Kitasatospora fiedleri: one gene and its partner. Each later gene encodes a partner of the first gene's protein in a complex. Links are inferred from orthologs where the notes say so. Each region holds a gene or a part of one and is shown on either strand. Other genes may lie near its edges.

Region 1 (6,313 bases):
CGGCTCGGCCCGGCTTGGCCCGGCCCGGCAACGGCTCAGCCCAGCAGCCGCTCCAGCTCCGGCCGCAGCGACTCGTCCGCCAGCCGCTCCACCCGGACGTCCGAGCAGCCCACCCAGTCGGCGGCCTCGCGCAGCGCCTCGGCCAGCGCGGGGACGAACTTCGGCGCGTCCAGCGAGACCTGACGGGCCACCAGGACGCTGCCCTCGCGGGCCGGGTCGACCCGGCCGACCAGCCGGCCGGCGGCCAGTAGCGGCATCGCGAAGTAGCCGTGCACCCGCTTGTGCTTGGGGGTGTACGCCTCCAGGCGGTGGCTCATGCCGAAGATCCGCTCGGTGCGCGGGCGGTCCCAGACCAGCGAGTCGAACGGGGAGAGCAGGGTGGTGCGGTGGCGCCCGCGCGGCTCCGCGGCCAGCGCCGTCGGGTCGGCCCAGGCGGGGGCGCCCCAGCCCTCCACCTCGACCGGGACCAGGCCCGACTCCGGGAGCGCGGCGGCCAGTTGGGCGCCCTTGAGGCGGTGGTAGTCCATCAGGTCGGCCCGGGTGGCCACGCCCAGCGCGGCCCCGGCCTGCGCCACCAGCCGCACCAGGCACTCGGCGTCGGTCGGGTCCTGCTCGAACAGCTCGGCCGGGACGGCCCGTTCGGCCAGGTCGTAGACCCGCTTCCAGCCGCGCCGCTCGGTGACCACCACGTCACCGAAGGCCAGCGCCCGCTCCACGGCGATCTTGGTGTCGGACCAGTCCCACCACTCCGAGGTCCGCTTGGCGCCGCCGAGCGCGGTCGAGGTCAGCGGGCCCTCGGCGCGCAGCTGGTCGATCACCCGGGCGTACGCCTCCGGCGAGACCCGGTGGCCCCAGACCCGGCCCTTGTCCCGGTAGGCGCGGCGGCGGAACGCGAACAGCGGCCACTCCTCGATCGGCAGCACGCAGGCCGCGTGCGACCAGTACTCGAAGGCGGTGCCCCGACCCCAGTACGCCTGCTCGACCGGGCGGCGGCCGACCGCGCCGAGCCGGGCGTACGGCACCAGCTCGTGCGAGCGGGCCAGCACCGAGATGGTGTCCAGCTGGACGGCGCCGAGCTGCCGCAGCACGCCCTGCGGGCCGGAGCGGCGGTCGGGGGAGCCGAGCAGGCCCTGGGCGCGCAGCGCGAGCCGGCGGGCGTGGTCGGCGGTGATCCGGACGGCGGGCGCGGGCGTCGCGGCGGCCGCGGCGGAGGTTTCGGAGAACGTCTCGGCAAAGGTCTCGGCCATGGGGCGAGGCTAGGCGCGGGCACTGACAACCGGCCGTCGGCGAACCGCTTTGACCGTTTGGACCCGGCATCGGACGATGTGCTCCCAGGGGTGACACAGGAATACCGTGCTGACGGACCTCCCGGCCGCTCGGACTCCTCGCATACGATGGCCCGTACGGTGGGGTGGACTCCCCACCGGCAGTCATCCAGAGCCGAATGAGGCAAGGAGCCCGCTCACGTGTCCGTCTTCGACAAGATCCTGCGCGCAGGCGAGGGCAAGATCCTCCGCAAACTGCAGCGGATTGCCGCCCAGGTCAACTCGATCGAAGAGGACTTCGTCAACCTCACCGACGAAGAGCTGCGCGCGCTGACCGACGAGTACAAGACCCGCCTGGCCGACGGCGAGAGCCTCGACGACATCCTCCCCGAGGCGTTCGCGACCGTCCGCGAGGCCGCCAAGCGCGTCCTGGGGCAGCGCCACTACGACGTGCAGATCATGGGCGGCGCCGCCCTGCACTACGGGCACGTCGCGGAGATGCGCACCGGCGAGGGCAAGACCCTGGTCGGCACCCTGCCCGCGTACCTGAACGCGCTGACCGGCAAGGGCGTGCACCTGATCACCGTCAACGACTACCTCGCCGAGCGCGACTCGGAGTGGATGGGTCGGGTGCACCGCTTCCTGGGCCTGGAGGTCGGCGTGATCCTGGCGAACATGTCGCCGGCCGAGCGCAAGCGCCAGTACGGGATGGACATCACGTACGGCACCAACAACGAGTTCGGCTTCGACTACCTGCGCGACAACATGGCGTGGTCGCAGGACGAACTGGTGCAGCGCGGCCACAACTTCGCGATCGTCGACGAGGTCGACTCGATCCTGATCGACGAGGCCCGCACCCCGCTGATCATCTCGGGCCCGGCGGACCAGGCCACCAAGTGGTACAACGACTTCGCCAAGCTGGTGCAGCGCCTCAAGATCGACCGCGACTACGAGGTCGACGAGAAGAAGCGCACCGTCGGCATCCTGGAGGAGGGCGTCTCCCGGGTCGAGGACTACCTGGGCATCGACAACCTCTACGAGTCGGTGAACACCCCGCTGGTCGGCTTCCTGAACAACGCCATCAAGGCCAAGGAGCTCTACAAGGTCGACAAGGACTACGTCGTCATCAACGGCGAGGTGATGATCGTCGACGAGCACACCGGCCGCATCCTGGCCGGCCGCCGCTACAACGAGGGCATGCACCAGGCGATCGAGGCCAAGGAAGGCGTCGAGGTCCAGAACGAGAACCAGACGCTGGCCACCATCACCCTGCAGAACTTCTTCCGCCTGTACGACAAGCTGTCCGGCATGACCGGTACCGGCACCACCGAGGCGGCCGAGTTCCACCAGATCTACAAGCTCGGCGTGGTCCCGATCCCGACCAACAAGAACCCCAAGCGGATCGACCAGCCCGACCTGATCTACAAGTCCGAGCCGGCCAAGTTCGCCGCCGTGGTCGAGGACATCGCCGACCGCCACGAGAAGGGCCAGCCGGTCCTGGTCGGCACCGTCTCGGTCGAGAAGTCCGAGTACCTGTCGCAGGAGCTGCGCAAGCGCGGCATCCCGCACGAGGTGCTGAACGCCAAGCACCACGAGCGCGAGGCGCAGATCGTCGCCCAGGCCGGCCGCAAGGGCGCCGTCACCGTCGCCACCAACATGGCCGGCCGCGGCACCGACATCATGCTCGGCGGCAACCCCGAGCACCTGGCCGCCGCCGAGCTGGCCCAGCGCGGCATCACCCCGGAGGAGACCCCGGAGGAGTACGAGGCCGCGCTGCCGGCCGCGATGGAGAAGGCCAAGGCCGCGGTCAAGGCGGAGCAGGAGGAGGTGCAGGAGATCGGCGGCCTGTACGTCCTGGGCACCGAGCGGCACGAGTCCCGCCGGATCGACAACCAGCTGCGCGGCCGCTCCGGCCGCCAGGGCGACCCGGGCGAGTCCCGGTTCTACCTGTCGCTGGGCGACGACCTGATGCGCCTGTTCAAGGCCGGCATGGTCGAGCGCGTGCTGTCGATGGCGAACGTCCCGGAGGACGTGCCGATCGAGTCGAAGATGGTCACCCGCGCCATCGCCTCCGCGCAGACCCAGGTCGAGCAGCAGAACTTCGAGATCCGCAAGAACGTCCTCAAGTACGACGAGGTCCTCAACCGCCAGCGCGAGGTCATCTACGGCGAGCGTCGCCGCGTCCTGGAGGGCGAGGACCTGCAGGAGCAGGTCGGCCACTTCATGGACGACACCGTCGCCGCGTACGTCAACGCCGCCACCGGCGAGGGCTTCGAGGACGACTGGGACCTCGACAAGCTGTGGACCGCGCTCAAGCAGCTCTACCCGGTCTCGCTCGACCTGGACGAGCTGGAGGAGGAGGCCGCGGACCAGGGCGGTCTCACCCCCGAGTACCTCACCAAGGTCATCCAGGAGGACATCGCCGCCGCGTACGGCCGCCGCGAGGACCAGCTCGGCGAGCAGATCATGCGCGAGCTGGAGCGCCGGGTCGTCCTCTCGGTGCTCGACCGCCGCTGGCGCGAGCACCTCTACGAGATGGACTACCTCCAGGAGGGCATCGCGCTGCGCGCCTACGCCCAGCGCGACCCGCTGGTCGAGTACCAGCGCGAGGGCTTCGACCTGTTCTCCGCGATGATGGAGGGCATCAAGGAGGAGTCCGTCGGCTACCTGTTCAACCTGGAGGTCCAGGTCGAGCAGCAGGTCGAGGAGGTCCCGGTCCCGGACGACGAGCAGGTGCTGCTCGACAAGCTGGAGAAGGACGCCGCCGTCCCGGCCGCCCGCCCGGAGATCCGCGCCAAGGGCCTGGAGGCCCCCGAGCGCAAGAAGCTCCACTACATCGCCCCGTCCGACCAGGTCGGCGGCGGCGTGATCGAGGGCGACTTCGAGGAGGACGGCCCGCTCGACGAGGGCGACGGCCTGACCCGCGCCGAGCGCCGCAAGGCCGCCAAGGCGGCGAAGGGCGGCCGGCGCCGCAAGGCCTGAGCCCGGACCCGCTTGCGTTGAACGGGGCGCCGCTTCCTCCGGGGGGCGGCGCCCCGCCGCGTTCCCGGGCCTCATCCGGTCTCCACGGCGGCGCACTGCCACTGGCCGGTGCGGGTGTGCCGCTCCAGCCGGAAGGCCAGCAGGTGGTGCCGGGGGCCGAGCTCCACCCGCACGCACGCCTCCACCGCGCCCGGGCCCGGCGCGCAGTCGTGCACCCGGCCCAGCCGCGGGCGCTGGGTGCGGCCGCGCGGGCGCAGCGGGCCGGTCCGGACCAGCGCCGCGAGCTGGTGGAAGCCCGGCAGGGTGGTGTGCCGCTGCAACTGGTGCACCGGGCGGGCCCCGCACAGCACCTCCACCAGCCGGTGCGCGAACCGCCCCGCGAGCTCGGCGTGCCCGCTGCTGCCGGGCGCGGCCGTCCGGGGGCGGTACGGCGGGCGGGGCCCGTCGCAGGCCGCGCGCGGGCTGCGGACCGGGCGCGGGCCGTCGCCGGGCGGGTGGGGGTGCGGGTGCGGGTGGGGGTGCGCGGCCGGGGTCGGTGTTGGGGCCGGGATCGGGTGGGGGTGGCGGACCGGTCGGCGGGTGGCGGGGGCGGGGCGGACCAGTGGACGGATCCGGGGGCCGGACGTCCGGGTGAGCTGCTGCTCGGTCATCTGCTCGGTCATCGTGGCCCTCTCGGTGGCGGGAGTGTCAGTGGCAGTGATGCTGCCGGGGCCTTTGCTACCGGGCGGGCGGAGGGCGGGCCAAGGGGTTTCCGGCGGCTGCGGCGATGCCCGGAAATCCACCCGTACGGGTGGCGGCCCGTCGGCCGCAACGGTGGTGCGGCCGGTGCCGGAGCGCGGAGTTGACGGCGGCTCGGGCCGCGGAACGGCCCGTAGGGGGACGTCGGCGGTGACCTGATCGGCGCAGGGGCCGGGCGCCGGAGGGCCATCGCGGGCCGCCCGGCGGGCTGCGTATTCTTGACCCGTCGCACAGTGAGACCGTCAGAAGGGTGCCCCGATGCGCGTGTACGTGCCGACCACGTTGAAGGACCTGGCGGTGGCGCACCCCGAGGGCGTCCTGGAGCAGAGCGTCGCCTACGCCGTGACGCCCGCGCTGCGCGAGTGGTACGTCAGCGACGACCTGGAGGAGCTGGAGTACGCGGCCCTCAACCGGGCGGCGCTCTCCTCGGTCCGGCTGCTGGCCGCCGACCCGGACGCCCCGCGCCGCCGGGTGGTGCTGGCCGTCGAGGTCGCCGACTCGGCGGTGACGCCGTTCCCCGGCGACGAGTACCAGGACCAGGCCTCGCTCGGCCGGGTCGTCCTGGCCGGCCCGATCCGCCTCGCCAAGGCCGCCGCAGTCCACGCCGACGACACCGACCCGGACGTCCTGGCCGACGTGACGGCCGCCGCCGGCGCGGTGACTGCCGCGGACGGCGGCGACCAGGACGCGCAGTTCACCGTCGACGGCGCGGAGGACCACGAACTGCTCTGGTTCGCGATCCAGGAGATCCCCGGCCTGATCGCCTGACCGCCCGACCCCGCACCGCCCGAAGACCCCGCCACGGCCCCCGGCCGGGGCGGGGTCTCCGCGTTGCGGGACGGGACGGGCCTGCGGCGCTCCAGGGGAGGGGTTCGGCGCCGCCCGGCGGGCTCGCCACCGGGGCAGCGGGACAGTGGTGCAGCGGGGTGCGCCGGGGCGTGGGGCCTTCGGCGACCCCGGGCGCGGGCGGTTGCCGGCGGTGCTGAGGGTGGACCTTGCCGCAGGCGTGGGCGTCGAGGGTGGGAGCCGGTGCTCCTCGGGGTTGGTGGGCGGCCTTCCGGACGGGTGTCCCGTGGGCTCGGCCGCCGGCGGCTTCGCGGGGGCAGAGGGCCTTGCGGCAGGTGTTGGGCGAGCGCGGGCGGTCTCCGCCGCCGGGGGCCCGGGGGCCCGGAGCGGGCTTCGCAGGTGTCGGGACACGTACGGGCGGTTGCTGCCGCTGGATGCCCGTGCTGTCGGGAGTGGGCCTCGGCGTGGGCGTTGAGGGTGAGGGGGCCGGTGCTTCGGGGGCGGGCGGTGGTCTCCCGGGCGTGGGGGGTCTGTCGGCGGGT
Region 2 (5,755 bases), 280 kb from region 1 along the record:
CGGCTTGACCTTCATGATTCAGGTTCTCCGGGGTCTAGATCTGGCGGTTGTTACTTGTAGCGGTAGACGATCCGGCCGCGGGTCAGGTCGTAGGGGCTGAGCTCCACCACGACCCGGTCATCCGGGAGGATGCGGATGTAGTGCATGCGCATCTTGCCGCTGATGTGTGCGAGGACCTTGTGACCGTTCTGCAGCTCGACCTTGAACATCGCGTTCGGAAGAGACTCGATCACGGTGCCCTCGATCTCAATGGCGCCTTGCTTCTTAGCCATGAACTGCGAGATCCACCCTTCGGGTCCGGCTACCGTATGCGGAACGCTCGTGCGAACCAGGCTTCACCTCCGCCCGGGGGATTCCCCTGGGCTGAGGGCGTGCGGGAACACGCTACGAGAGAGCCGACGCACCATCGTAAACCAAGCACCGCGCCGGAGCGAAATCAGCGCCCGGCGGCGCCGCGCACCGGTTCAGCGCTTCGCGGCGACCTGGACCGGGACGGCCGGCTCGACCACGGCGGTGCACGCCGCGCAGCGGCGGGCCGCCTCCGGGATCTCGGTCAGGCACTCGGGGCAGGGGCGCTTGGGCACCGAGGGCTTCTTCGGCAGGTACCGGGCGGTGGCCTTGGAGACCGGCAGCACCACGCAGAAGTACAGCACCGCGGCGGTCAGCACGAACGCGATCAGCACGTTCAGGAACTGGCCGTACGGGAAGATGACGCCCGCGACGTGGAACTTGTAGGCGCTGAAGTCGCCGGCCGCGCCGACCACCACGCCGAGCACCGGGGTCAGGAACGCGCTGACGAAGCCGGTCACCACGCCGGTGAACGCGGCACCGATGACCACGCCGACGGCCATGTCGATGACGTTGCCGCGCATCATGAAGTCGCGGAAGCCCTTGAGCACTGTCTTCTCTCCCCTGGGGTTGCTGCGGGTGTCAGCTGACGAAAATAGGACAAGGGGCCCGGAGGACCAAACCCCCGGGCCCCGATCCGGCCGCGGTGAGAGAAGCGCCTCAGATCGGTCCGGTTCAGCCCAGCGGGTCCGGCGCCGCGGTGACGCCCAGCTTGGCCAGCTCCGCCCGGCCGCCGTCGAAGGCGGTCAGCACCAGCGGGCCCTGCTCGGTGACGGCCACCGAGTGCTCCCAGTGCGAGGCCCAGGTGCCGTCGGTGGTGACGACCGTCCAGTCGTCCTCCAGCACCGCGGTGTGCGGGGTGCCCAGCGAGACCATCGGCTCGATCGCCAGCACCGTGCCGGGCACCAGCTTCATGCCCTTGCCGCGGCCCGCGACGTAGTTCAGCACGTGCGGCTCCATGTGCATCGCGGTGCCGATGCCGTGGCCGCCGTAGCCCTCGGTGATGCCCCACTTGCCCTTGGGCGGCAGCGGCTGGCGGCGGATGAAGCCCTCGATCGCCCGGGAGACGTCGACCAGCCGGTTGCCCTTCTTCATCTGGGCGATGCCGGCCCACATCGAGCCCTCGGTGACCTTCGACAGCATCGCGTTCTCGGCGGCGGTCCCGCCGACCGCGACGGTGATCGCCGCGTCGCCGTGCCAGCCGTCCAGGATCGCGCCGCAGTCGATCGAGATCAGGTCGCCGGCCTTCAGCACCCGCTCGCCGGGGATGCCGTGCACGACCTCCTCGTTCACCGAGGCGCAGATCACGCCCGGGAACCAGAGACCGCCGTGGTCGGCGCGGAAGTTGGAGGTGGCGCCGTGCTTGGTGATGACCGCGTCGGCGACCTCGTTCAGCTCGCCGGTGGTCACCCCCGGGGCGACCGCCTCGCGGCAGGCCCTCAGCGCCTCGGCGACGACCAGCCCGGCCGCCCGCATCTTGGCGATCTGCTCGGGGGTCTTGATCTCCACCATCTGGTCCACGCCTTCCACGTTCTGAATTCGGACTGCCCTCCACCGTACGACGCACGAGACGGCCGGGCCGCCCGCTTCGGGGCGACCCGGCCGTCTCGCGCGACGCCGTGCGGCGTCAGGCGCTCTTCTTCTGCTCCAGGGCGGCGACCGCGCGCTCGGTCACCTCGTCCACCTTGCCGAGGGCGGGGATGGTGACCAGCAGGCCCTGCTCCTGGTAGTAGCCGATGATCGGCTCGGTCTTGGAGTGGTACTCCTCCAGCCGGACCCGCACGGCCTCCTCGGTGTCGTCCGAGCGCTGGTACAGCTCGCCGCCGCACTCGTCGCAGACGCCCTCGACCTTCGGCGGGTTGTACACCACGTGGAACACGTGGGAGCCGTCGTTGCGGCACAGCCGGCGACCGGCGATCCGCTTGACGACCTCGTCCTCGGAGACCTCCAGGTCCAGCACGCCGTCCAGCGCGATGCCCTGCTCGGCCAGGAAGGCGTCGAGCGCCTCCGCCTGGCCCAGGTTGCGCGGGAAGCCGTCCAGCAGGAAGCCCTTGGCGGCGTCCGGCTGGAGCATGCGGTCCTTGGCCATCCCGATGGTGACCTCGTCGGGCACCAGGCGCCCGGCGTCCATGTAGGACTTCGCCTCGACACCCAGGGGGGTGCCCTGGCTGATGTTGGCGCGGAACAGGTCACCGGTGGAGATGTGGGGAATGGACAGGGTCTTGGCCAGGACGTGCGCCTGAGTACCCTTCCCGGCCCCGGGGGGTCCGACGAGGACGATTCGCATCAGCGGAGGAACCCTTCGTAATTGCGCTGCTGGAGTTGGCTCTCGATCTGCTTCACAGTTTCGAGTCCGACACCGACGACGATGAGCACGGAGGTGCCGCCGAACGGGAAGTTGGTCTGCTGTCCGAAGGCGACCAGGGCGACCATCGGGATCAACGCGATGAGGCCCAGGTAGAGGGAACCCGGCCACGTGATGCGGGTGAGCACGTAGTTCAGGTACTCGGCCGTCGGTCGGCCGGCCCGGATGCCCGGGATGAACCCACCATACTTCTTCATGTTGTCCGCAACTTCTTCGGGGTTGAAGGAGATCGCGACGTAGAAGAAGGCGAAGAAGACGATCAGCACGAAGTAGGTCGCCATGTAGACCGGGTGGTCGCCCTTGACGAAGTGGTTCCGGATCCAGACCGCCCAGCCCGACTGGGAGTTGGTCAGCTGCACCACCAGCGCCGGGATGTACAGCAGCGAGGAGGCGAAGATGACCGGGATCACGCCGGCCTGGTTGACCTTCAGCGGGATGTAGGTCGAGGTGCCGCCGAAGGACCGGCGGCCCACCATCCGCTTCGCGTACTGCACCGGAATCCGGCGCTGGGCCTGCTCGACGAAGATGACCAGGCAGACCACGATGATGCCGACCGCGATGACCGAGGCGAACTCGCCCCAGCCGTCCAGCAGCTTGCCGGACTGCTTGATCGCCCACATCGAGCCGGGGAAGCCCGCCGCGATCGAGGTGAAGATCAGGATCGACATGCCGTTGCCGATGCCGCGGTCGGTGATCAGCTCGCCCAGCCACATGATCACGGTGGTGCCGGCGGTCATGATGATGACCATGGTGGCGATCCGGAAGATCGACTGGTCCGGCACGATGTTGTTGCCCTCGGCGCAGCCGGAGAACAGCGCACCGCTGGAGGCGGTCGCCAGGATGCCGGTGCCCTGGAGCACGGCGAGGGCGATCGTCAGGTAGCGGGTGTACTGGGTGATCTTCGCGGTGCCGGCCTGCCCCTCCTTCTTCAGGGCCTCCAGCCGCGGGATGACCACGGTGAGGAGCTGCAGGATGATGCTGGCCGTGATGTACGGCATGATGCCGAGCGCGAAGATGGTCAGCTGCAGCAGCGCGTTGCCGCTGAACAGGTTGACCAGCCCGAACAGGCCTTCCTTCTGCCCGTTGACGCACGCGTGGACGGCCTGGAAGTTGATTCCGGGCATGGGGACGTGGGCGCCCAGCCGGAACAGCACCATGATGCCCAGCGTGAACAGCAGCTTCTTGCGCAGGTCGGGCGTCTGGAACGCCCGCGCGAACGCACTGAGCACGGTGCCTCCTGCGCCTCCCGCGCGTCGTCGGCGGAAGGGTCGGTCCTGATGTGGGGAAAGGGAACTTCACGGACTCTAACAGTGCCCGGGTCCCGGAAAGAAGCGCGTGCGGCCGCTCCCCCACTCACGGGGTACGGCTTGCCCGGGTTTGACACACAAATACGGAGCCGCGGCTCCGGCCGGAACGGCACCGGGCCCCGGCCCCCCTTTCGCAAGAGGGGCGCGGGGCCCGGTGTGTTCCGTGCGTCGGATCTACCGCGTCAGAGCAGTTCGGTGACCGAACCGCCGGCCGCGGCGATCTTCTCGGCCGCGGAGCCGGAGACGGCGTCGACCGTCACCTGCAGCGCCACCGCGATGTCGCCCTGGCCGAGGACCTTGACGAGCTCGTTCTTGCGAACGGCGCCCTTCGCGATCAGGTCGGCCACGGTGACCTCGCCACCGTTCGGGTAGAGCTCGGCCAGGCGGTCCAGGTTCACGACCTGGAACTGCTTGTGGGCCGGGTTCTTGAAGCCCTTCAGCTTCGGCAGGCGCATGTGGAGCGGCATCTGGCCACCCTCGAAGCGCTGCGGAACCTGGTAGCGGGCCTTGGTGCCCTTGGTGCCACGACCTGCAGTCTTACCCTTGGAGCCCTCACCGCGACCAACGCGGATCTTGTCCTTCTTGGCACCCGGGGCGGGCTTCAGGTTGTGGAGCTTGATCGGCGAGTTGTCCGCCATTTCAGTCCACCTCCTCGACCGTGACGAGGTGGCGAACGGTGTGGACCATGCCGCGGATCTCCGGGCGGTCCTCCTTCACCACGGTGTCGTTCAGCCGCTTCAGGCCGAGCGAACGCAGGGTGTCACGGTGGTTCTGCTTGCTACCGATGTACGACTTGGTCTGGGTGACCTTCAGGCGAGCCATCAGGCGCTCACCCCAGCCGCACGGGCCCGGAGCAGCGCGGCCGGGGCCACGTCCTCCAGGGGCAGGCCACGGCGGGCGGCGATCTCCTCGGGGCGCACGAGGCCCTTCAGAGCGGCCACGGTGGCGTGCACGATGTTGATCGCGTTGTCCGAGCCGAGCGACTTCGACAGGATGTCGTGAACGCCGGCGCACTCCAGGACGGCACGCACCGGGCCACCGGCGATGACGCCGGTACCGGGGGACGCCGGCTTCAGCAGCACGACGCCGGCGGCCTTCTCGCCCTGGATCGGGTGCGGGATGGTGCCCTGGATACGGGGGACCTTGAAGAAGTTCTTCTTGGCCTCCTCAACACCCTTGGCGATGGCGGCCGGAACCTCCTTCGCCTTGCCGTAACCGACACCCACGGTGCCGTCACCGTCGCCCACCACGACCAGCGCGGTGAAGCTGAAACGACGACCACCCTTGACAACCTTGGCGACACGATTGATCGCGACGACGCGCTCGACGTAAGCGGTCTTCTCGGCGACGGGGGCGCCGCCCCGGTCGTCACGCTTGCGGTCGCGCCGCTCGCCACCGGTGCCGCCGCCGGCGCCGCTACCGCGGCGCTGGGGTCCAGCCATTGGAATTACCTCTCTCGTTTACGTCCGTCGACAGGGTCGACGAGCGGCTTAGAAGTCGAGCCCGGACTCGCGGGCCGCGTCCGCCAGGGCGGCGATGCGGCCGGCGTACCGGTTGCCCGCGCGGTCGAAGACGACCGACTCGACGCCGGCGGCCTTGGCGCGCTCGGCGACCAGGCTTCCGACCTTCTTGGCCAGCTCGGTCTTGTCGCCCTCGGTGCCCTTGATGGACACGTCGAGGGTGGACGCCGACGCCAGGGTGTGACCCTTGGCGTCGTCGATGACCTGGGCGACCA

The links.
Region 2: the proteins of secA (region 1) and secY are in contact, whole or in part, in a crystal structure (PDB 3DIN), measured with the Thermotoga maritima proteins. The link is inferred for Kitasatospora fiedleri from one-to-one orthologs. Residues at the interface, in WP_004082002.1 of Thermotoga maritima: Glu261, Ala262, Arg263, Lys300, Ala301, Arg302, Thr303, Ile304, Ile305, Leu323, Tyr324, Asp325, Pro326, Val329, Ser330, Tyr333, Ile336, Lys340, Phe345, Val349, Glu363, Phe364, Tyr374, Ser375, Gly376, Gly377, Glu393, Ile395, Thr482, Ser483; in WP_004081795.1 of Thermotoga maritima: Glu108, Gly109, Glu110, Glu111, Ala236, Glu237, Arg238, Arg239, Ile240, Thr241, Ile242, Gln243, Tyr244, Ala245, Arg246, Arg247, Val248, Thr249, Gly250, Arg251, Arg252, Val253, Tyr254, Gly256, Ala257, Ser258, Thr259, Tyr260, Leu261, Pro262.

The regions. Positions count from the first base shown.
Region 1 is NZ_OX419519.1:2,903,716-2,910,028, reverse strand. Bases 1,101-4,447 are described here. They hold secA (preprotein translocase subunit SecA), read left to right. Parts: upstream 1,101-1,466; coding sequence 1,467-4,247; downstream 4,248-4,447. Other genes in these bases: QMQ26_RS13405 (Rv3235 family protein), read right to left, coding at 4,319-4,447; QMQ26_RS13415 (winged helix-turn-helix domain-containing protein), read right to left, coding at 1,101-1,247. In the rest of the region: more of QMQ26_RS13415, read right to left, coding at 36-1,100; more of QMQ26_RS13405, read right to left, coding at 4,448-4,909; QMQ26_RS13400 (DUF6912 family protein), read left to right, coding at 5,244-5,753. UniProt on the Escherichia coli protein: Required for protein export, interacts with the SecYEG preprotein conducting channel.
Region 2 is NZ_OX419519.1:3,181,893-3,187,647, forward strand. Bases 1,789-4,577 are described here. They hold secY (preprotein translocase subunit SecY), read right to left. Parts: upstream 3,943-4,577; coding sequence 2,635-3,942; downstream 1,789-2,634. Other genes in these bases: map (type I methionyl aminopeptidase), read right to left, coding at 1,789-1,860; QMQ26_RS14605 (adenylate kinase), read right to left, coding at 1,976-2,635; rplO (50S ribosomal protein L15), read right to left, coding at 4,203-4,577. In the rest of the region: rpmJ (50S ribosomal protein L36), read right to left, coding at 1-15; infA (translation initiation factor IF-1), read right to left, coding at 51-272; large conductance mechanosensitive channel protein MscL, read right to left, coding at 465-899; more of map, read right to left, coding at 1,024-1,788; more of rplO, read right to left, coding at 4,578-4,658; rpmD (50S ribosomal protein L30), read right to left, coding at 4,660-4,842; rpsE (30S ribosomal protein S5), read right to left, coding at 4,842-5,462; rplR (50S ribosomal protein L18), read right to left, coding at 5,511-5,755. UniProt on the Escherichia coli protein: The central subunit of the protein translocation channel SecYEG. Consists of two halves formed by TMs 1-5 and 6-10.